DNA from 2 places in the Burkholderia sp. NRF60-BP8 genome. Region 1 is predicted to be linked to the other one. Evidence: predicted binding sites of a transcription regulator. Region 1 holds the regulator's gene; the other holds the start of a gene.
The links. The regulator HrcA, encoded in region 1, represses chaperone genes, less so after heat shock. The targets are predictions, from matches to a motif close to TTAGCACTCNNNNNNNNNGAGTGCTAA.
Positions count from the first base shown of each region.

Region 1 (11,559 bases):
GATCGGGCCGGCCGACGACAGCGCATACGCGGTCGAGCCGGTGGGCGTCGCGACGATCAGGCCGTCCGAGCGCTGGTTGTACATGTAGCGGCCGTCGACCGACGCGCGCAGCTCGACCATCCCGGAGAAGCCGCTGCGGTTCACGACGACGTCGTTGAACGCGAGCGCGTGGTAGATCGGTTCGCCGTCGCGCACGATCCGCGCCTCGAGCAGCGAGCGCTCCTCGCGCTCGAACTTGCCGGCCAGCATCACGGGCACGAGCGCCTGCATGTCGGATGCCGCGATGTCGGTGATGAAACCGAGCCGCCCGTGGTTGATCCCGATCAGCGGGGTCCGGTAGGGCGCAAGCTGGCGGCCGATGCCGAGCATCGTGCCGTCGCCGCCGAGCACGATCGCCACGTCCGCTCGCGCCCCGATTTCGGCCGGCGTGAGCGCCGGGTACCCGGCGATGCCGATTTCGCGTGCTGTCTCGCCTTCGAACACGACCTCGCAGCCGAGCGTGGCGATGCTGTCGGCCAGCGTGGCGAGCGGCTCGGCGATGCCGGGCGTGTTGCTCCGGCCGACGAGCGCGACAGTGTTGAACTGATTACCGGTTTTCATGCCGGCATTACACCATAGCTCGTTGACGAAAAGAACCGGCTGTGCGCCGACGGGGCCGGATCGGGCCGGCCCGCGCAATGGTGGTCGACGCCACTCGCCGCGCTCGCGCGGTTGCGCTAAAATTTTCCACCATGCTAGATCCTCGCGCACGAACCCTCCTGAAAACCCTGATCGAACGGTATATCGCCGACGGTCAGCCGGTCGGATCGCGCACGTTGTCCCGTTACTCCGGGCTCGAGCTGAGCCCGGCGACGATCCGCAACGTGATGTCCGACCTGGAGGAGCTCGGCCTCGTGTCGAGTCCGCACACGTCGGCCGGCCGGGTGCCGACGCCGCGCGGCTACCGGCTGTTCGTCGATACGATGCTGACGGTCGAGGCGCCGATCGACGCCGAGGCCGTCGCGCGCCAGGTGCAGAACACGCTGCAGGCCGGCGAGCCGCAGCAGCGGGTGGTCGCCGCCGCCGCGAGCGTGCTGTCGAACCTGTCGCAGTTCGCGGGTGTCGTGCTGACGCCGCGCCGCAGCCACGTGTTCAAGCAGATCGAGTTCATGCGCCTGTCCGACAAGCGCATCCTGCTGATCATCGTCACGCCCGAGGGCGACGTGCAGAACCGCATGCTCGCGACGCCGCGCGACTATTCGCCGTCGCAGCTGACCGAGGCGTCCAACTACATCAATGCGCATTTCGCCGGGCTGTCGTTCGACGAGGTGCGCCGCCGCCTGCGCGACGAGATCGACCAGCTGCGCGGCGACATGACGACGCTGATGCACGCGGCCGTGACGGCCAGCACCGAGGTGCCCGACACCGAGGACACCGTGCTGATTTCCGGCGAGCGCAACCTGCTCGAAGTGGCGGATCTGTCGTCCGACATGGCGCGGCTGCGCAAGCTGTTCGACGTATTCGACCAAAAGACGGGCCTCCTGCAACTGCTCGACGTGTCGAGCCACGCCCAGGGCGTGCAGATCTTCATCGGCGGCGAATCGACGCTCGTGCCGATCGAGGAAATGAGCGTCGTCACCGCGCCGTACGAGGTGAACGGGCAGATCGTCGGCACGCTCGGCGTGATCGGCCCGACCCGGATGGCGTACAACCGCGTGATACCGATCGTCGACATCACCGCGCGCCTGCTGTCGCTCACGCTGAGCCAGCAATAGCCAGCAATAACCGGCGATCGCCGGCCCGATCCCGCCCCGCTATCGTGCCGTGCCGCCGCTTGTGGCGACAGTCGGCCGAACGGCACGGGGCGGCCCGCTATAATTGAGGGCCGTCCGGTCCCGTGCCTCGAGCACGTCCTTGCCCATGCGTTTCGATCTCGAGCCGCCTTCGAACATCGCGGCCGCCCATCGCATCGGTGTGCTGCTGATCAATCTCGGCACGCCCGACGCGCCCACGCCGCGCGCGGTGCGGCGCTACCTGGCCGAATTCCTGTCGGATCCACGGGTCGTCGAAATCCCGCAGGCCGTCTGGCAGGTGCTGCTGCGCACGCTGATCCTGCCGCTGCGCGGCCGTGCCTCCGCGAAGAAATACGCGGCCGTCTGGATGCCCGAGGGCTCGCCGCTGCGCGTGTACACCGAGCGTCAGACCGACAGCGTGCGGCACCTGCTCGTGTCGAACGGCTATCACGTGACGGTCGACTACGCGATGCGCTACGGCAGCCCGAACATTGCGCATGCGCTCGCGCAGTTCAAGCGCGCGGGCGTCGAGCGCGTGCTGTTGATGCCGATGTATCCGCAATACTCGGCGTCGACCACGGCCACCGCGTTCGATGCCGCGTTCGACGCGCTCGCGCGCATGCGCAACCAGCCGGAAGTGCGCACGGTGCGGCACTACGCCGACCATCCGGCCTATATCCATGCACTGGCCGAACAGGTGCGCCAGTACTGGGCGCAGCATGGCCGGCCCGATTTCGCGGCCGGCGACAAGCTGGTGCTGAGTTTCCACGGCGTGCCGAAGCGCACGCTCGACCTCGGCGACCCGTATCACGACCAGTGTCAGCAGACCGGCGCGTTGCTGATGGCCGCGCTCGGGCTGTCGAGTACCGAATGCCGCGTCACGTTCCAGTCGCGCTTCGGCAAGGCCGAATGGCTGCAGCCGTACACCGCGCCGACGTTGCGCGAATTCGGCGAGGCCGGCGTGCGGCGGGCGGACGTGTTCTGTCCCGGCTTCACGGCCGATTGCCTGGAGACGATCGAGGAAATCGGCATGGAAGTGCGCGACGAGTTCCTCGCCGGCGGCGGCAAGACCTTCCACCGCATTCCGTGTCTGAACGGCGCGTCCGCGTGGATCGGCGCGCTCGGCGAGATCGTCGCGGAGAATCTGCAGGGCTGGCCCGTCAAGGCCGCGCAGCCCGAAACGGTCGGTTGAGACGAGATGAAACGATTTCCACGCGCTTTTCGTTCGCCGTTTTCCCGGAAAGCGGTCAGCCTCCTTGGGGCGGCCCTGCGGAGACTGACATGAACTACAAGATTTCCACCGAGCCGGGCGCGAAGCTGCGCATCGACAAATGGCTGTGGGCGGCCCGGTTCTTCAAGACGCGCTCGCTCGCGACCGATGCGGTCGACAAGGGACACGTGAAGATCGGCGGTGCAGCGGTCAAGCCGGCGAAGGACGTGCGAGTGGGCGACGAGGTCGAGATTGCGATCGACGGCATCGTCTGGCACATTGCCGTGCTGGGCGTGTGCGACGTGCGCGGCCCCGCAAGCGTCGCGCAGACGCTCTACGAGGAAACGGAAGCGGGGCGGGCCGCGCGGCTCGCCGAACTGGAGCGACGCCGCACGTATCGCGAGCCGGCGGCCGGGCTGCACGGCCGGCCGACCAAGCGCGACCGGCGCATCATCGACAGATTTTCTGGTGGGAGCTGAACATCTGGTCGAACGTCGCCCGCGCGCTTCCGTATTCGGTCGTGCGGTCGGTGACGGCTCCCGACAGGCAGATGGTGGTGGTGCCGGCAATGAGTACCAGCGCGACCACCGATATCGCAAAGGTCAGTTTCACGGTACTCCCCTCGAGAACAAGGGTGAAAACGGCGCCAGGTGGATGTCGGGCGGCGGTCAGCTAGGGGTAAACACGCTTTTCCGACGCTTGAGTGGAGTGTAGTGCAGCGGGCCTGTGCGGAGCTAGTACTTGCCGGGTAAGCGTTGTTACAGGCCGTTTCGCCCGATCCGGCGAACGATGCGACGCCTGCACCAGGAAACGCGCGGTTGTTTCACGGCATTGGCGAATGTCGGCGAAAGACCCTCTTGAAATCGCAGTTTTCGCCCTTATTTGCACCACCAATGTGCGGTGCCGTCGGGTATACGTCCGACGGTTGCCGATTTGGCTTCAACCTCTAATCGACTTTCAGCGACATGGAAAACACGCAAGAGAACCCGGCTACCCAATCGGCCGAAGACATCGGTAGCGAAAAGCAGGCGGCGCAAGGCGCCGCACCCGCCGCCGAAGCCGCCGACGCGGCGCTCGCGGAGGCTCAAGCCAAGGTCGCCGAGCTCCAGGAAAGCTTCCTGCGGGCGAAGGCCGAGACCGAGAACGTGCGCCGCCGCGCGCAGGACGACGTGTCGAAGGCGCACAAGTTCGCGATCGAGAGCTTCGCGGAACACCTGCTGCCCGTGCTGGACAGCCTGGAAGCGGCCGTCAGCGATACCTCCGGCGACATCGCGAAGGTGCGCGAAGGCGTCGAGCTGACGCTGCGGCAGTTGACGAGCGCGCTCGAGAAGGGCCGCGTCGTCGCGATCAACCCGGTCGGCGAGAAGTTCGATCCGCACCAGCACCAGGCCATTTCGATGGTGCCGGCCGAGCAGGAGCCGAACACCGTCGTCACGGTGCTGCAAAAGGGCTACATGATCGCGGACCGCGTGCTGCGCCCGGCGCTCGTCACCGTCGCCCAGCCGAAGTAAGGCGGCCGACATGGTGCCCGCCAGCGTCGATCCGGCCGCGTTCGACGTATTCGACATGCAGGCGCTCGACGCCGGCACGTTCGACGCGGCCATCGACGGCGCGGGCGACGCACTGGCCGTGGTGTTCTTCTGGGGCGTCGACTGCTTCAACTGCGAGATCGCGAAGAAGGCGATGCTCGCGCAGCCCGACGCGATCCGCGCGCTGGGCCTGAAGTGGTTCCATTGCAACGTGTACGAGCACCCACAGCTGGGGCGCCGCTTCGGGCTGCACGGCGTGCCGACGTGGTTCTTCTTCCACCGCGGCAAGCGGCTGGGCCGTGCGACCGGCTGGCATGGCCTCGCGCAGTTCCAGGCAGCCGTCGCGGCGGCGCGCGCGAAGATGGCCGCGGCGGGAGGCGCGCCGTCCGGCGAAAGCGTCGGCGGCCGGCACGATCCGCTAGCCGGCGGCGATTGAAAAAATTTAATATCCGCATCGCTCGTCAGGTCTTGAAAACGGATCGGACGGACGCATTTCGGGAACAGAGTTGAATTCTGGCGTGCGAAACCACCCAAAAACGCGGCGTTTCGTGCAGCAAACAAGCATTTCTGGAGATTAGGAAAAAATGGGAAAGATCATCGGTATTGACCTCGGCACCACGAACTCGTGCGTCGCCATCATGGAAGGCAACCAGGTCAAGGTCATCGAGAACTCGGAAGGCGCGCGCACCACGCCGTCGATCATCGCCTACATGGACGACAACGAAGTCCTCGTCGGCGCGCCGGCCAAGCGCCAGTCGGTGACCAACCCGAAGAACACGCTGTTCGCCGTGAAGCGCCTGATCGGCCGCCGTTTCGAAGAGAAGGAAGTCCAGAAGGACATCGGCCTGATGCCGTACTCGATCATCAAGGCCGACAACGGCGATGCATGGGTCGAAGCGCACGGCGAAAAGCTCGCGCCGCCGCAGGTGTCGGCCGAAGTGCTGCGCAAGATGAAGAAGACGGCGGAAGACTACCTCGGCGAGCCGGTCACGGAAGCCGTGATCACCGTGCCGGCGTACTTCAACGACAGCCAGCGCCAGGCGACCAAGGACGCCGGCCGCATCGCGGGCCTCGAAGTCAAGCGGATCATCAACGAGCCGACGGCAGCCGCGCTCGCGTTCGGCCTCGACAAGGCCGAGAAGGGTGACCGCAAGATCGCCGTGTACGACCTCGGCGGCGGCACGTTCGACGTGTCGATCATCGAGATCGCGGACGTCGACGGCGAAATGCAGTTCGAAGTGCTGTCGACCAACGGCGACACGTTCCTCGGCGGCGAAGACTTCGACCAGCGCATCATCGATTACATCATCGGCGAGTTCAAGAAGGAGCAGGGCGTCGACCTGTCGAAGGACGTGCTCGCGCTGCAGCGCCTGAAGGAAGCGGCCGAAAAGGCGAAGATCGAGCTGTCGTCGAGCCAGCAGACCGAAATCAACCTGCCGTACATCACGGCGGACGCGTCTGGCCCGAAGCACTTGAACCTGAAGATCACCCGCGCGAAGCTGGAAGCGCTGGTGGAAGACCTCGTCGAGCGCACGATCGAACCGTGCCGCATCGCGATCAAGGACGCAGGCGTCAAGGTGTCGGACATCGACGACGTGATCCTGGTCGGCGGGCAGACGCGCATGCCGAAGGTCATGGACAAGGTGAAAGAGTTCTTCGGCAAGGATCCGCGCCGCGACGTGAACCCGGACGAAGCCGTCGCGGTTGGCGCGGCGATCCAGGGCCAGGTCCTGTCGGGCGACCGCAAGGACGTGCTGCTGCTCGACGTGACCCCGCTGTCGCTCGGTATCGAGACGCTCGGCGGCGTGATGACGAAGATGATCAGCAAGAACACGACGATCCCGACGAAGCACGCGCAGGTGTACTCGACGGCGGACGACAACCAGTCGGCCGTGACGATCAAGGTGTTCCAGGGCGAACGCGAAATGGCGGCGGGCAACAAGCTGCTCGGCGAGTTCAACCTCGAAGGCATCCCGCCGGCACCGCGCGGCGTGCCGCAGATCGAAGTGACCTTCGACATCGACGCGAACGGCATCCTGCACGTCGGCGCGAAGGACAAGGCGACCGGCAAGGAAAACAAGATCACGATCAAGGCGAACTCGGGCCTGTCCGAGGCTGAAATCGACCAGATGATCAAGGACGCGGAAGCGAACGCAGCGGAAGACCACAAGCTGCGCGAGCTGGCCGATTCGCGCAACCAGGGCGACGCGCTGGTTCACAGCACGAAGAAGGCGCTGACCGAGTACGGCGACAAGCTGGACGCGGGCGAGAAGGAAGCGATCGAAGCGGCGCTGAAGTCGCTCGAGGACGTGCTGAAGGACACGTCGGCCGACAAGGCGGCGATCGACGCGAAGGTCGAGGAGCTCGGCAAGGTGTCGCAGAAGCTCGGCGAGAAGATGTACGCCGACATGCAGGCCCAGCAGGCGGGTGCGGCCGGCGCGGCCGGTGCGGCGGAAGGCGCGGCCCATGCGGGTGGTGCGCAACAGGCTGCCGACGACGTCGTCGACGCCGAGTTCAAGGAAGTGAAGAAGGACTAAGCCGGGTTGCCATGGCACCGTACGCCGCGCGCGAAATGCGCGCGGCGCGGCTGACAAGCGGTCTGTCTTTCCTTCCGGATGGCCGGATCGACTCCACGCCTGGCGGGCCTTGCGGCCCTCCGGGCACATTTGTTTTTTGGCGGGTGCTGCATGAGCCGTCCGCGGACGGCGCAGCGCCAGACGAGTCGAGAGACTTTACTGCGGGCGAAAGGAGCCGCCGCGTGCGCGATGCGTGGCGGCACAGTGAATCGATATGGCGAAACGGGATTACTACGAGGTTCTGGGCGTCGCGAAGAACGCGAGCGACGACGAAATCAAGAAGGCATATCGCAAGCTTGCGATGAAGTATCACCCTGACCGCAATCCGGACAGCAAGGATGCGGAAGAGCATTTCAAGGAGGCGAAGGAAGCCTATGAAATGCTGTCGGATGGTCAGAAGCGGGCCGCGTACGACCAGTACGGCCACGCGGGCGTCGATCCGAACATGGGCGGTGCGGGCGCGCAGGGCTTCGGCGGCTTCGCGGATGCATTCGGCGACATCTTCGGCGACATCTTCGGCCAGGCCGCGGGCGGCGCCGCGCGCGGCGGCCGCGGCGGCCCGCAGGTGTATCGCGGCGCCGACCTGCGCTACAGCATGGAAATCACGCTCGAGCAGGCCGCGCACGGCTACGACACGCAGATCCGCGTGCCGAGCTGGGTGTCGTGCGAAGTCTGTCACGGCTCGGGGGCGAAGCCCGGCACGAAGCCGGAAACCTGCCCGACCTGTCACGGCCAGGGCACGGTGCGCATGTCGCAGGGCTTCTTCAGCATCCAGCAGACCTGCCCGAAGTGCCACGGCACGGGCACCTACATCCCCGAGCCGTGCGCGCATTGCCACGGGTCGGGCAAGGTGAAGGAAACCAAGACGCTCGAAGTGAAGATCCCGGCCGGGATCGACGACGGGATGCGGATCCGCTCGGCCGGCAACGGCGAGCCGGGCATCAACGGCGGGCCGCCGGGCGACCTGTACGTCGAGATCCACATCAAGCCGCACGCGGTGTTCGAGCGCGACGGCGACGATCTCCACTGCCAGATGCCGATTCCGTTCACGACCGCCGCACTCGGCGGCGAGATCGAGGTGCCGACGCTGGCCGGCCGCGCGTCGTTCCCGGTGCCGGAAGGCACGCAGTCGGGCAAGACGTTCCGCCTGCGCGGCAAGGGCATCAAGGGGCTGCGTTCGAGCATCGCGGGCGATCTGTACGTGCACGTGCAGGTCGAGACGCCGGTGAAGCTGACCGATCACCAGCGCGACCTGCTCAAGCAGTTCGAGAAGTCGCTGGCCGAGGGCGGCGCGCGTCACAGCCCGCAGAGCAAGAGCTGGTTCGACCGGGTGAAGAGCTTCTTCGAGTAACGGCATGACTGAAGGCAACGAGAGCGCGTCGTTCGCGCTCTTGGACGATTGCGACTCGACCGCGTCCGCGCGGTCGAGTCGTTTGTATTCGGGCTTCGTGCGCGAACGCGTGTGCACGGACCCGGCGCAGCTCGACGCCATCGACGCGGCGCTCGGGCAGGATCTGCGCGACGGGCTGCATGCGGTCGTCGTCGGCGATTACGAATTCGGACGCAACCTGCAACGGGCGCAGCCGGGCGATGCCCCGCTGCGCTTTTTGCTGTATGCGCGCTGCGAGCGGCTGTCGCGCGACGACGTCGACGCATGGCTCGCGCAGCAGGACGGCGGCGGCACGCCGTCGATCGCGGGCGTCGCGCACGTCGCGAAGAGCGTGTCGCGCGATGCGTTCGACGCGGCGATCGCCGCGGTGCACGACGCGCTGCGCGCGGGCGATTCGTATCAGGTCAACTACACGTACCGGCTGAATTTCGACGTATTCGGCACGCCGCTCGCGCTGTACCGGCGGCTGCGCGCGCGCCAGCCGGTGCGGTACGGCGCGCTGATCGCGCTGCCCGACGGCGCGTGGGTCGTGTCGTGCTCGCCGGAGCTGTTCGTCGAGAAGCATGGCGACGTGCTGCGCGCGCGGCCGATGAAGGGCACCGCGCCGCGCTCGGCCGACCCGCGTGAAGACGCGGCGGCGGCCGCGTTCCTCGCGAGCGACCCGAAGAACCGTGCGGAAAACGTGATGATCGTCGACTTGCTGCGCAACGACGTGTCGCGGATCGCGCGCACGGGCAGCGTCAAGGTGCCGGCGCTGTTCTCCGTCGAGCCGTATGCGTCGGTGTGGCAGATGACGTCGACGGTCGAAGCCGGCTGGCGCGACGGCACGACTTTCGCGCAGATGCTGCGCGCGCTGTTTCCTTGCGGGTCGATCACGGGCGCGCCGAAGTACCAGACGATGCAATTGATCGATGCGATCGAGTCGACGCCGCGCGGGCTGTATACCGGTGCGATCGGCTGGCTCGACGCACCGAAGGACGAGGCCGCGTCGGCAGGCGCTGCGGCCGGGTGCGGCGATTTCTGCCTGTCGGTCGCGATCCGGACGCTGACGCTCGATGCGGTCGCAGCCGACCCGGCCGCGACGATCGCCGCGCGCGACGCGGCAACGGTTGCCGCCGGCCGGCGGCGCGGCACGATGGGCGTCGGCGCGGGCATCGTGCTCGACAGCGTCGCGGCCGATGAATACGCGGAGTGCGAATTGAAAGCGCGATTCCTGACGGATGCCGACCCCGGCTTCCAGCTGTTCGAAACGACGGCCGCGACGCGGGCGGACGGAATCCGCCATCTCGATCGCCATCTCGCGCGGCTGCAACGCAGTGCGGAGGCGTTCGGGTTTCGCTTCGATGCCGACGCGTTGCGTCGCGAGATCGATGCGCGCTGCGCGGCGCTCGACGGCGACGGCGCGTACCGGATGAAGCTCTCGCTGGCGAAGGACGGCACGATCGAGATCGTCGCGGCGCCGCTCAAGCCGCTGCCGGCGGGGCCCGTCGGCGTGCTGCTGGCCCCCGCGCACGGCTTCGCGCCCACCCGCGCGAGCGATGCGCTGCTGCTGCACAAGACCACGCGCCGCGCCGAATACGACCGCGCGTGGCAGGCGGCGGAGGCGCTCGGCGGGTTCGACATGCTGTTCGTCAACGAGCGCGGCGAGGTGACGGAAGGCGGCCGCTCGAACCTGTTCGTGAAGCTCGACGGCCAGTGGGTGACGCCGCCGTTGACGAGCGGCGTGCTGCCGGGCGTGATGCGCGGCGTGTTGCTCGACGATCGCGCGTTCGGCGCGGTGGAGCGGGTCGTCATGCGCGACGATCTGGCGCGCGCGCAGGCGTTGCTGTTGACCAACGCACTGCGCGGGGCGCTCGACGCGGTGCTGAAGTGACGGGGTGACGGCTCGAGCAGCGTGCCCGGGCCGCGGCCGCCGAGCATCGGCCACGCGGCTTCCGGAAAAAAAGCGCGGCGCCCGCAAAGGGCGCCGCGTTTTTTTATCGGCGGGGCACCGGCGAACGAGCCGCCGGGTGCGCGTCAGAACGAGTGTTCCGGGCCCGGGAACGACTGGTCCTTCACCGCGCTCACGTAGGCTTCGACGGCCGCCTGAATGCTCGGCTGTCCCTGCATGAAATCCTTCACGAAACGCGGCCGCTTGCCGGGGAACACACCGAGCATGTCGTGCAGCACGAGTACCTGCCCCGAGCAGTCGACGCCCGCGCCGATGCCGATCGTCGGGATCTTCAGCATGTGCGTGACTTCGGATGCGACGAGCGTCGGCACGGCTTCGAGCACGACGAGTTGCGCACCGGCTTCCTCGATCGCGCGCGCATCGCGCAGCAGTTGCGCGGCGCCCGCTTCGGTCTTGCCCTGGACCTTGAAGCCGCCGAACGCATGCACCGACTGCGGCGTGAGGCCGAGATGCGCGCACACGGGCACCGACCGTTCGACGAGGAAGCGGATCGTATCGGCGAGCCATTCGCCGCCTTCGAGCTTGACCATCTGCGCACCCGCGCGCATCAGCTTGACCGAATTCGCGAACGCGTCGGCCGGCGTCCCGTACGTGCCGAACGGCAGATCGGCGACGACGAGCGCACGCGGCTGCGCACGTGCGACACAGGCCGTGTGATAGGCGATGTCGTCGAGCGACACGGGCAGCGTGGTCGTATGGCCCTGCAGTACGTTGCCGAGCGAATCGCCGATCAGCAGCACGTCGGTGCCGGCGCGATCGAGCAGCGCCGAAAAGCTCGCGTCGTAGCACGTGAGCATCGCGATCTTCTCGCCGGCGTCGCGCATTGCCTGCAGCTTGGGTACCGTCACGGCAGGCCGGCTCGATTCCTGGAGATAGGTCATGGGAAATCCGGGTCGATGAGGGAGGAACGACAGGCGGGACGCGTCAACGCGCCGTCTCGCCCTTGACGAAGAATTCCTTGCGGCCGCGCATCGTCTCGATGCGCTCGACCAGCAGGGCGAGATCCTCGGGGGAATCCAGCGGATTCAGGTGTTCGGCCGCGACCGTCAGCACCGGCGTGCGGTCGTAGTGGTAGAAGAATTCGTTGTACGCGTCGACGAGCGAGCGCAGGTATGCGTCGCTGATCTGCAG
Region 1 covers NZ_CP013373.1:722,294-733,852, forward strand. The annotation lists gene WS54_RS16500 (NAD kinase) at 1-600, opposite strand, end outside; gene hrcA (heat-inducible transcriptional repressor HrcA) at 732-1,754, shown strand; gene hemH (ferrochelatase) at 1,900-2,964, shown strand; gene WS54_RS16515 (RNA-binding S4 domain-containing protein) at 3,054-3,461, shown strand; gene WS54_RS33990 (hypothetical protein) at 3,433-3,594, opposite strand; gene grpE (nucleotide exchange factor GrpE) at 3,948-4,493, shown strand; gene WS54_RS16530 (thioredoxin family protein) at 4,504-4,947, shown strand; gene dnaK (molecular chaperone DnaK) at 5,096-7,048, shown strand; gene dnaJ (molecular chaperone DnaJ) at 7,302-8,438, shown strand; gene WS54_RS16545 (chorismate-binding protein) at 8,443-10,350, shown strand; gene panB (3-methyl-2-oxobutanoate hydroxymethyltransferase) at 10,494-11,309, opposite strand; gene WS54_RS16555 (deoxynucleoside kinase) at 11,353-11,559, opposite strand, start outside.

Region 2 (11,559 bases), 1.1 Mb from region 1:
GCGCTGCAGCGCGGCGATGTCGACATGGTGCGTGTCGCCGCGCTTGAAGCGCACGCCGGCCGCATACGGCAGCTCCCAGTCGGCCCGGTGCCACGCGCGCTCGGCGAGCGCGAGCAGCCGCGGATAGGCCATGTATTCGAGGAAGGTGTCGTTGCGCATCACTTCGCCCCACGCCTGGCCTTGCATGCCTTCGATGCGCGGCGCGGCGCCCGTGCCCGTCACCTCGAACGGGTTGCCGTCGCGGTCGCCCATCACCTCGGCGTTCTGCGGCAGGTTCTCCGGCGCGAACGAGAACACCTTGTACTCGTCGGTGGCGTGCGAGCCCCAGTAGTAGCCGCGCTCGCGCGGATTGAGCGTGTACGGGAAGTCGAAGTACAGATAGTCGGGCAGCGCGAGCACCGTCAGGTAGCCCTTGCCGCTCAGGTCGCGCGCGCTGTCCGACGCACCCCAGAAGACCGTGTCCCACAGCGACACCATCACGTGGCGCGTGCTGAAATCCTGCGGCCCGTTCGCATGCTTGATGCCGTCCTGCCACGCGGCCATCGTGCCGATCCCGTTCGCGTCGACCGCCGCGCTCACCTGTTTCGCGAAACGCGTCGGCAACTCGTCGATCGACTTGATCTCGCCGCGCTGGAGCAGCGCCGTGCACGCGGGCGACCGCGCCCACGGCTTGTCCTGCGCGGCCAGATCGATGCGCCCCTTGTTCGGGTCGGTGCCGTTCAGCGGCTGGAAGCCGCCGCCGAGGAAGATGTTCTTCGCTTCGTCGCCGCCGTAGTGCCAGGTCTGCAGCGGCGCTTGCGCGTCCGCGTGCATCGCCGCGATCTCGCGGATCACCTTCGACGCGAAGTTGAGCGCGCCCGGCACGCACGGGTTCAGATCGCTGCGCCGGTCGTAGAACTGCACCGTCGTCAGGTTCGTCGTGTCCTGCGGGTCGAGCAGCCGATACGCGTTCGCTTCCTGCTCGCGGCCGGCCGCATGCAGCCGCCGGTAGCGCGCCTCCATCGTCACGACGGCCGCCCGTGCATGCGCGGGCATGTCGATCTCGGGGATGATCTGCACGAAGCGCGCGGCCGCGTAGCGCACGAGCGCCACGTAGTCGTCGCGCGTCAGGTAGCCGCCGCCGGAGCGGTTGTCGGGGCCGGAGCCGAGCTGCGGCAGCAGGCAGCGCGTCTCGCTCGGGTCGTGGCAGCGGCGTGCGCCGATCTCGGTCAGCTCGGGCAGGCCGGGAATCTCGATGCGCCAGCCTTCGTCGTCGGACAGATGCAGGTGCAGGCGGTTGAGCTTGTACGCGCTCATCTGGTCGATCAGGCGGCGCAGCGTCGCCGGATGCTTGAAATTGCGCGCGAGATCGACGTGCATGCCGCGATGCGTGAAGCGCGGCGCGTCCTCGACGAGCATCGCCGGGATCGGGCCGCCGCCGGCCGGCGCGAGCGAGTAGAGCGTCTGCACGCCGTAGTAGAGGCCCGCGCGATCGTAGCCTTCGATCAGCACGCCGCGCGGCCCGATCGCGAGCCGGTAGCCGCCCGGTGTCGCGAGGTCGGCCGGCAGCCGGCGCGGCGCGAGTGCGCCGCGAACCGGCACGCGCGCGCCGTCGAGCCCGAGGGTCGTCGCACGCTCGCGCAGCGCCGCGACCTGGGCGTCCGGCAGATCCGGCAGCGAGAGTTCGACGCCGCGCAGATCGAGCGTGCCGGGTAGCGGCTGTTCGCGCTTCACGCTCGGCAGCGCGCGGCCCGGATCGGGGCGGGCGGCCACCGGCGGCGCGTTGCCGGTCGAGTTGTTCTGCGCGTCGGCCGGCAGCGATTCGACGTAGCGCAGTTCGTTGTCGGTGTCGTCGTAGCGCAGCACGGCCGGCGGCGCGCCGTCGACGACGACATACGGGCGCGGAATCACGTCGCTGTAACGCAGCAGCCAGTATTCGGCGACGAACGGCAGCTCGATGCGCTCGCCGGGCGCGAGCCGCACCGAGCCCGGCTGCGGCGTCAGTTCGTACAGGTCGCCGGTGAGCCGCCGCAGCGCGAAGCCCGGACGATCGATCCGCAGCAGGCGGCGGATGCTGTGCAGGTAGAGCTTCCAGCCGCCGTCGGCGATCGCCTGGTGGCCGCGGTTCTGCAGGATCAGGCGGCCCGTCGCGCAGGCGGCGCCGTCGGCGCCGAGATCGGCGCACGGCACGCCGGCCGCGGCCGCGTGGTTGTTGTCGACGGCCACGCGCAGCGCGAGGCCGTCCGACAGCAGCGCCGCGAGACCAGCCGCCTGGGCGCCGCCGGTGCTCGCGCCGGCGACGGCCGACGCCGGCGTCGACGCCGCCGAGATCGCGGCCGGCGACAGCACCGCGATCAGCAGACCGGCAATGAGGGAGGGCAAGGTAGATTTCATTCGAACTCCTGAGAAAAAGGGGGCGTAGCGGCGTCGTGACGCGACGTCGCTGCGAGCGGGTCTTTCAGTGGAGCTGCGGGCGATACCAGCACGCGGGGCGATGCGGGTGCTCCGCGTGCATTCGGCACGCGGGAGCGTGCGTTACGGAACGGGAGGCGGGCATGCGTGCCGATCGGGCCGGCGCGGCGGCGGGCGCGGATTCATCGGCGGCAGCCGGCAATCGCCACGCCGGCGAGGCGGCGGCAGCCGGCGGCATTCGTCCGGCCGCGCACGGTCGCGACGACGGCGCGCACCCTCGCGCACGGACGTCGACACGGCGCGCAGGCGCACGCCCTACACGGAATTCGCATGTCTCCCCCACCCGGAAGGAATCGGCCTGTCAGCGGCCGTGTCCAACGATCTTATGAAACCTTTTATTGGTATTCAAGTGGTATCAATCTGGCGCTAAATTGGCATCGACGTACGGCGCCTGCCCGCGCGGCCGGGACGAAAAAAACCTCGCGCGAAGCGAGGTTCTTTCCTTTCCGGACGGCGGCGGCGCGCTCGGCTGCGCGCGTGTCGCGCGTCGATGCCGTCAGTCGCGGCGCGCGCGCACCGGCGCTTCCTGCGGCTTCTGCCGCGCTTCGAGCCACATCGCGTTGACGATGCCGAACGACAGCGCGACGCCGATACCGAGAATCCAGCTGAAATACCACATGATCCGACTCCTTGCGAAACGGTGGGCGAGGGCGCGTGCACGCCCCGGCCCGGTTCAATGCGTCAATACATCGAGTGCTTGTTCTCTTCGAGCGTCTGGTGCGTGACCTTGCCGCGCATCACGCGATACACCCAGCTCGTGTAGAGCAGGATGATCGGCAGGAACACGATCACCGCGAACAGCATCACCTGCAGCGTCATGTGGCTCGACGTCGAATCCCACACGGTCAGGCTGCTGCGCGGGTCGAGCGACGACGGCATGATGAACGGGAACATCGAGAAGCCCGCGGTCAGGATCACGCCGACGATCATCAGGCCGGTGCAGAAGAACGCCGTCTTTTCCTGCTTCGAGCCGGCGAGCAGCAGCGCGAGCACGCCGCCGGCGATGCCGGCGACCGGCGCCGCGATCATCCACGGATAGTCGCCGTAGTTCGCGAGCCACAGGCCCGAACCGGCGGCGACGTCCTTGAGCAGCGGGTTCGCGACGGTGTCGGTCGGCGCGGCATGGGTGATGTGGAAGCCGCCGATATAAGAGGCCACCAGCACGCCGGCCAGCACGAACAGCACGACCGCGAGCAACGACGCGACGCGCAGCGCGATCGACGCGCGGCGCGCGATCGCGCCGTCGGTCTTCATCTTGATGAACGCGGCGCCGTGCGCGACGAGCATCGTGAGGCTGACGAGCCCGCACAGCAGCGCGAACGGATTCAGCAACGCCCAGAAGCCGCCGTAGTAGGTCACGCGCAGGTCGCTGTCGAACTTGAACGGCACGCCCTGCAGCAGGTTGCCGAACGCGACGCCGAACACCAGCGCCGGCACGAAGCCGCCGACGAACAGGCCCCAGTCCCAGCCCGCGCGCCAGCGCGGGTCGGGCCGCTTGCTGCGGTAGTCGAAACCCACCGGCCGGAAGAACAGCGCGAACAGCACCAGCAGCATCGCGAAGTAGAAGCCGGAGAACGACGCCGCGTAGACGAGCGGCCACGCGGCGAACATCGCGCCGCCGGCCGTGATCAGCCACACCTGGTTGCCTTCCCACGTCGCGCCGACGGTGTTGATGATGATGCGGCGCTCCTCGTCGGTCTTGCCGAGGAACGGCAGCAGCGCGGTCGCGCCCATGTCGAAGCCGTCGGTGACGGCAAAGCCGATCAGCAGCACGCCGACGAGCAGCCACCAGATCAGCTTGAGAGTTGCATAGTCCATAGCGATTCCTTGTTCGGTTGCGAGGGCGTGCTCAGACTGCGGCCCGCTCGCCGGCAGCGGCGAGTTCGTGGTGATAGCGGCCGGTATGCAGCGACGACGGGCCGAGGCGCGCGTACTTGAACATCAGCTTGATCTCGATGACGAACAGCGCGGTGTAGAACGCGATGAAACCGGCGAGGCTCAGGTACAGGTCGCTCGGCTGCAGGCTCGACGCGGACAGGTGCGTCGGCAGGATGCCGGCGATGGTCCACGGCTGGCGGCCGAGTTCGGCGACGACCCAGCCGAATTCCGCGGCGAGCCACGGCAGCGGGATCGCCCACACCGCGTAGCGGAGGAACCAGCGGCGGTTGTCCTGCAGCAGTTCGCGGCGCGCGCAGAACCAGAACGCGGCGGCGAAGGTCGCGAGGAACAGGAAGCCGAGGAACACCATGATCCGGAACGAGAAGAACACGGGCGCGACCGGCGGGATCGTCTTCTGCGCGGCGGCCTTGACCTGCTCGGGCGTCGCGTCGACCACGTTCGGCGTGAACTGCTTGAGCATCAGCCCGTAGCCGAGATACTGCTTGTGCTGGTCGAACAGTGCGCGGGTCGCGTCGCTCGTGTCGCCTTCCTTGATCTTCTGCAGCGCGCCATACGCAACCATCCCGCTCCGGATGTGCTCCTCGCTGTGCTTCGCGAGCTCGCGCAGGCCGATCACCGGCTCGTCGATCGAGCGCGTCGCGATCAGGCCGAGCGCATACGGGATCTTGATCGCGTAGTCGGTGCGCTGTTCCGCCTGGTTCGGAATGCCGATCAGCGTGAACGATGCGGGCGCCGGCTGCGTTTCCCATTCGGATTCGATTGCGGCGAGCTTCATCTTCTGCACTTCGCCGGTCGTATAGCCCGATTCGTCGCCGAGCACGATCACGCACAGCGTCGCCGCGAGGCCGAAGCCGGCCGCGACCGCGAACGAGCGCAGCGCGAAGTCGACGTCGCGCTTCTTCAGCAGGTACCACGACGACACGCCGAGCACGAACATCGCGGCCGTCACGTAGCCGGCCGACACCGTATGCACGAACTTCACCTGCGCGACCGGGTTGAACAGCACGTCGAACAGGCTCGTCAGCTCCATGCGCATCGTCTGGTAATTGAATTCGGCGCCGACCGGATTGTTCATCCAGCCGTTCGCGACGAGGATCCACAGAGCCGACAGGTTCGAGCCCAGCGCGACGAGGAACGTGACGATCAAGTGCTTGACCTTCGACAAGCGGTTCCAGCCGAAGAAGAACAGGCCGACGAACGTCGATTCGAGGAAGAACGCCATCAGGCCTTCGACCGCGAGCGGCACGCCGAAGATGTCGCCGACGTAGTGCGAGTAGTACGACCAGTTCGTGCCGAACTGGAATTCGAGCGTGATGCCGGTCGTCACGCCCATCGCGAAATTGATCCCGAACAGCTTGCCCCAGAACTGGGTCATGTCCTTGTAGACCTGTTTGCCGGTCATCACGTAGACCGCTTCCATGATGACGAGCAGCCAGGACAGGCCGAGCGTCAGCGGCACGAACAGGAAGTGGTAGAGCGCCGTGATGCCGAACTGCAGACGCGACAGATCGACGACTTCGCTACTTATCATGGTGGTCTCCCTCGGTAGATGCAGGCGCCGGCACCGAGAGCAGCTTCTCGGCCACGGCGGCAGGCGGCAACGACATGTGTTCGGCCTGCGGATGATTGAAGAATGCGTATTTGAGCGACATCAGGAGGATCAGCTTGACGATCAGCACCAGGGTGATGTCGCGGGCGAGGGTCGGTCCGCGTGCCCACGCGGCGATGCGCGCGCGCCAGCCGATCGTGCCGGCCGGCCGCGAAGGCGATGCAGGCTCTTTATTGATCGAGATCAAGGCGATTATCCTGAATCGATTTAGGTCGGATTGGGGGCGACTTTACGTCGGATTGATGACGGCCGTGAAGCTGTTTTAATCCTTTTGCGCCTGACATGCCAATTTTAAAAGGACGGCTTTCCGATGCCGAGTGCTGCGCTGCGGCAGACCGTCGCGAAACATGGGGTAGAAATTGAGGCAGATCAAGGTTATGCGGAAGGGCGCCGCAAATGACGTCATACCCGATGAATCGGGTCAATTGATCGGCGAAGAAACGGAGCGTGAAACGCGCTGAAAAGCGGGTGAAAAGCGGCGGAAAACGGATGAAAAAAAACCGCTGCCGGTCGGGCAGCGGTTTTCGATGAAGCGCTCTGAATCGTCGGGGATTTACGCGTATTCGGCGAGGGCGGTGCGCATTTTTTTCATCGCGCTCGCTTCGATCTGGCGGATACGTTCCGCCGACACGCCGAACTCCGCGGCGAGATCGTGCAGAGTCGAGCCGCCCGAGCCGTCGTCGTCGACGTGCAGCCAGCGCGCCTCGATGATGCGGCGGCTGCGTGCGTCGAGCGCGTCGAGCGCCTGCGCGATGCCGTCCGTCTGCAGCATGTCGCGCTGGCGCGCGGCGAGCACGGCGGTCGGCTCGTTGTGCGAGTCGGCCAGGTAGGCGATCGGCGCGTACGATTCCTCGCCGTCGTCCACCTGCCCTTCGAGCGCGATGTCGCCGCCCGACAGGCGCGTTTCCATCTCGGTCACTTCCTCGCGCTTGACGTTGAGCTCCTGCGCGAGGCCGTCGATTTCCTCGGGCGTCATCGCCTGCATGCTCTTCTTGTGGCTGCGCAGGTTGAAGAACAGCTTGCGCTGCGCCTTCGTCGTCGCGACCTTCACCATGCGCCAGTTGCGCAGGATGTACTCGTGGATCTCGGCCTTGATCCAGTGAATCGCGTACGACACCAGGCGCACGTTTTGCGCCGGGTCGAACCGCTTTACGGCTTTCATCAGGCCGATGTTGCCTTCCTGGATCAGGTCGCCGTGCGGCAGGCCGTAGCCGAGATAGTTGCGCGCGATCGACACGACGAGACGCAGGTGCGACAGCACGAGGCGGCGCGCCGCGTCGAGGTTGTTGTCTTCGCGGAATTCGGTTGCGTACCGGCGTTCCTCCTCGGCGGTCAGCAGCGGAATGCGGTTGACGGCCTGGATGTACGCGTCGATGTTGCCGAGCTGGCCGGGCAACATCGATTGGGCTGCGAGCGCCAACGAGCCTGCCGATTCGGCCTTGGCCGGCGTCGGGCTCAGGGTGTTCGGGAGGGTCAGGGCGTTGCTCACTAAAAACTCCTTTGGAATCAGGGACAAACCCCGGTCTCGGATGAGATTCCGGAAGTCATCTTAGCACTCCCGCAAGGCGAGTGCTAATTCCTTAGAGCGGGCGGGGGCATCCGAGTTCCCCATTTTCTATCGAACCGGTTGAGTCGATAGTCTATTCTGCGACAAGGGGTATGCCTCGAAGTTCCGTAAGCCGTTGTTTTCGAGGGGAATCGGTAGACGATTTCGATTTTTGTCTTTTTGGAAGCAAGCTATTTCGCTTCGTGATGCCGATCCGAAAAGTCCTTTACCATACCATTCAGTTCGCTCGGGCCCGGCCGTTGCGGCAGGCTCCATTCAACCCACAAAGTTGGAGTGTCAGATGAACAATAAGAAGAATCGCCGGCCCCGCAGCCGGCTGGTGCTGCATGCGATGCTGGCGGCATCTCTTCTGGGTGGATCGGGTGCGGCTTTCGCGGATCGATGGGGGATCCAGGCGGGCGGCGGGTTTTCGGATCGTCGCGGGATCGACAAGGCCGATATCGGCGTGGTGTGGGATCCGGGCTGGAACTGGTGGGAAATCGGCGGTTGGCACTTCGCGTTCGTCGTCGAAGGGCACGCCGGCTACTGGCACACGGGCGGCAACGTCCATGGCAGCATCGGCGAGTTCGGCGTCACGCCGATGTTCCGTTTCATCAAGAGTAGCGGGGAGATTCGCCCGTTCATCGAGGCGGGCGGCGGCGTCCGGCTTCTGACGCACCCGACGATCTCGAACAATTTCTCGCTGTCGACCGCGTTCCAGTTCGCGCCGACCGGCGGCGTGGGCGTGCAGTTCGGTCAACGGCAACAGTATCAGGTCGGCTACCGTTTCGAACATGTGTCTAACGCGGGTATCAAAGAGCCGAATCCTGGTATAAATTTCCACCAGTTCTACCTGCAGTACAACTTCTGATCCGTACGCCCGAGCAAGGCGGGCGCGTTGCCGAGGAGTCAGGCGATGGCGAAGGTGGTCGATGCGATCCGCGCGCTCGAGCGCGATCGGTTCCGGGCGATGGTGGACGGCGACGGCGAGGCGCTCGACGCGCTGTTGTCGGACAAGGTGTTTTTCGTCCACACCAACGGCAAACGCGAAACCAAGCAGCAGTTCATCGACGCCATCGTCGCCGGCCGCCGCCGCTATCGCCAGATCGAAATCCAGTCGCAGGACGTGCTGCCGGTCGGCGACGAGACCTGCGTCGTCACCGGGCGCGCGTTGATCGAGATGGAAACGAACAACGGCGGCCTCGTCTTCCCGATTGCCTATACGTCCGTCCACACGCACGCCCAGGGCCGCTGGTGCCTGTTCGCGTGGCAGGCGACGCGGTGCGCGACCGAAACCTGAGCGCGTGGCGCTTCGTTTCATGTGTCGACCGAAGCGGCCTTCTGAGCCGCTTTTTGCTGCCTCGTGCGGCGCGGATCGCGCGGCGCACGGGCGGTCACGCACCGCTCGCTGACGTTTCAACCCTGCATCGAAGCCCGCGCTCAGGCCGCCGCGCGGCGGTCCGCACAGTGCCACGCCGAGCGATTGATCGCGCTGACGACCGCATCGAGCGCCGCGCTTGCCGCATCGGCGTGCATGCCGACACCGTGCCGCAGCGGCGCGTCGCCGACCCGGCAGCCGACCGACACCGCGATTCGGCCGTCCGCGGCGCGCGTGTGTTCGCACGACGCGACGTCGATCGCGACGCCGGCGGCCGCCGCAAATGCCGCGGCGAAATGTCGCACGGCGTCGTCGGGCGTCGCGTCGGCGGCAGGCGCCACCGCGATCTCTCGGTTCTGCCAGCGCGCGCCGTCGCCATGGCGCGCGGCCGGGCCGTCGGTCTCGAAGAATTCGCGTGCGAACAGCGCGCAGATCGCGTCGCCCGTCACTTCCTCGCCCGATGCATCGGCGAGCGTCTGCACCGCATGGCTGAACTCGATCTGGACGCGGCGCGTCGGCGTGAAGCCCATCCCGCGTTCGAGCAGGAACGTCGCGCCGCCCTTGCCGGACTGGCTGTTCACGCGGATCACCGCGTCGTAGCTGCGGCCGAGATCGGCCGGGTCGATCGGCAGGTACGGCACCTCCCACATCGCGTCGGGGCGCTGCTGCGCGAAGCCCTTGCGGATCGCGTCCTGGTGCGAGCCCGAGAACGCGGTGAACACGAGGTCGCCCGCGTACGGATGGCGCGGATGCACGGGGATCTGGTTGCAGCGCTCGACGACGCGGCGCACGGCGTCGATGTCGGAGAAATCGAGGCCCGGGTCGATACCTTGCGTGTAGAGGTTCAACGCGAGCGTGACGAGATCGACGTTGCCGGTGCGCTCGCCGTTGCCGAACAGGCAGCCTTCGATCCGGTCGGCGCCCGCGAGCAGCGCGAGTTCGGCCGCCGCGACCGCGGTGCCGCGATCGTTGTGCGGATGCACGGACAGCACGATGCTGTCGCGATACGCGAGGTTGCGGTCCATCCATTCGATCTGGTCGGCGAACACGTTCGGGGTCGCGGCCTCGACGGTGGCCGGCAGGTTGACGATCATCTTGTGGTCGCGGGTCGGGCGCCACGTCTGCGCGACCGCGTCGCAGATCTCGCGCGCGAACGTCAGCTCGGTCATGCTGAAGGTTTCCGGCGAGTACTGGAACGTCCACTGCGTATCGGGGCGCGCGGCCGCGTGTTCCTTGATGATGCGCGTGCCGTCGATCGCGAGCGCCTTCACGTCGTCCTTCGACATCCCGAACACGATGCGGCGGAACGACGGGCAGACCGCGTTGTACAGGTGCACGATCGCGCGCGGCACGCCTTCGAGCGCGTCGAACGTGCGCGCGATCAGGTCTTCGCGCGACTGCACGAGCACTTCGATGGTCACGTCGTCGGGAATCCGCTTCTCGTCGATCAGCTTGCGGACGAAATCGAAGTCGGTTTGCGACGCCGACGGAAAACCGACTTCGATCTCCTTGAACCCGATGGCGACCAGCATTTCGAAGAACTCGAGCTTCTGCTCGATGCTCATCGGCTCGATCAGCGACTGGTTGCCGTCGCGCAGATCGGTGCTCATCCATACGGGCGCACGCTCGATGGTGCGGGCGGGCCAGCGGCGGCCATTGAGGCGGACGGGCTCGAACGGACGGTACTTGTCTTGCGGATTGCGCATCATCTTCTGGACCTCGGGTCTCAAGTCGCGAGCGAAGACGGGCGGCAGGGCGCCGGTGGGCGCTGCCTCGCATCCGGCGCGCGATGGCGCCGCGGATGCGGATGATCTTCGCGAATCGGCCGACGGATGGACGGACGAATGCTGACGACTTCGGGTTGTAAAAATTACGAGAGGGGTACTGCGAGGAACTGCTGGGAGGACCGTGCGGACGGCACACGGCGCTACGACAGCCTTAGGCTAGTCGTAGCGATAGCGGCCGCGCTAGGCGGCCGGAGGTAATTCGGAGGGTGTTCGGAAAGGAACGCATGACGGCCACTCTATGCCAGGATGCGCTCGCGTGTCAAATGTCGGGATAAAGGGGCGGGTCGCCGCGGCGCCCTCAGTGCGCGACGCGGGCGATCCGGACGATCGTCGCGACCTGTCGCGCCACCGTGTCGGGCACCGGCACCTCGCCGCGCAGCACGGCGTCCGTCCACGCGGCCGTGGTCGCCGCATCGCGCGACTCGGGCAGTGCGACGGGCGGCGCATCGGTCGACGAACGCTCGGCGTCGATCAGCGTGTCGCACACGCCGTCGTGCAGCCAGTCGACCTGCACCTGACGGCGCGTGTCGGCCACCGCTTCGCCTTCGGTGCCGCGCGCGAGCAGCGCGCCGCCCCGCGCGGCGTCCGGATGGTCGCGGAACAACTGCGCGAGGCTGTCGCGGTACGGCGGATGCGTGTAGTTGACGAGCCGCAGCCCGGCCGGCGCGAACGGCTGCAGGATCTTCACGAGCGTATGCGTCGAATTGCGCACGCCGAGCACGCGGCGCATCGACAGCAGGCGCGCGATGCGCGGCGCCAGCACGTCGATCGGGGCGAACGCGACACGGCGTTCGGCGAGCGTGTCCTCGATCGCATCGTGCGACGTCGACGGCGCGAGCGACAGTGCCGAGAAAATTTCGGCGCTCGTCACGCGGCCCGGATCGCGCTC
Region 2 covers NZ_CP013373.1:3,032,064-3,043,622, reverse strand. The annotation lists gene WS54_RS27735 (family 20 glycosylhydrolase) at 1-2,373, opposite strand, end outside; gene cydX (cytochrome bd-I oxidase subunit CydX) at 2,948-3,070, opposite strand; gene cydB (cytochrome d ubiquinol oxidase subunit II) at 3,133-4,269, opposite strand; gene WS54_RS27715 (cytochrome ubiquinol oxidase subunit I) at 4,301-5,881, opposite strand; gene cydP (cytochrome oxidase putative small subunit CydP) at 5,871-6,146, opposite strand; gene rpoH (RNA polymerase sigma factor RpoH) at 6,513-7,448, opposite strand; gene pagL (lipid A 3-O-deacylase PagL) at 7,807-8,376, shown strand; gene WS54_RS27690 (nuclear transport factor 2 family protein) at 8,422-8,805, shown strand; gene leuA (2-isopropylmalate synthase) at 8,946-10,592, opposite strand; gene ybiB (DNA-binding protein YbiB) at 10,969-11,559, opposite strand, start outside.
Region 2: a site for HrcA is predicted at 7,509-7,535, ahead of rpoH (RNA polymerase sigma factor RpoH). Genes of this name have one in related genera too.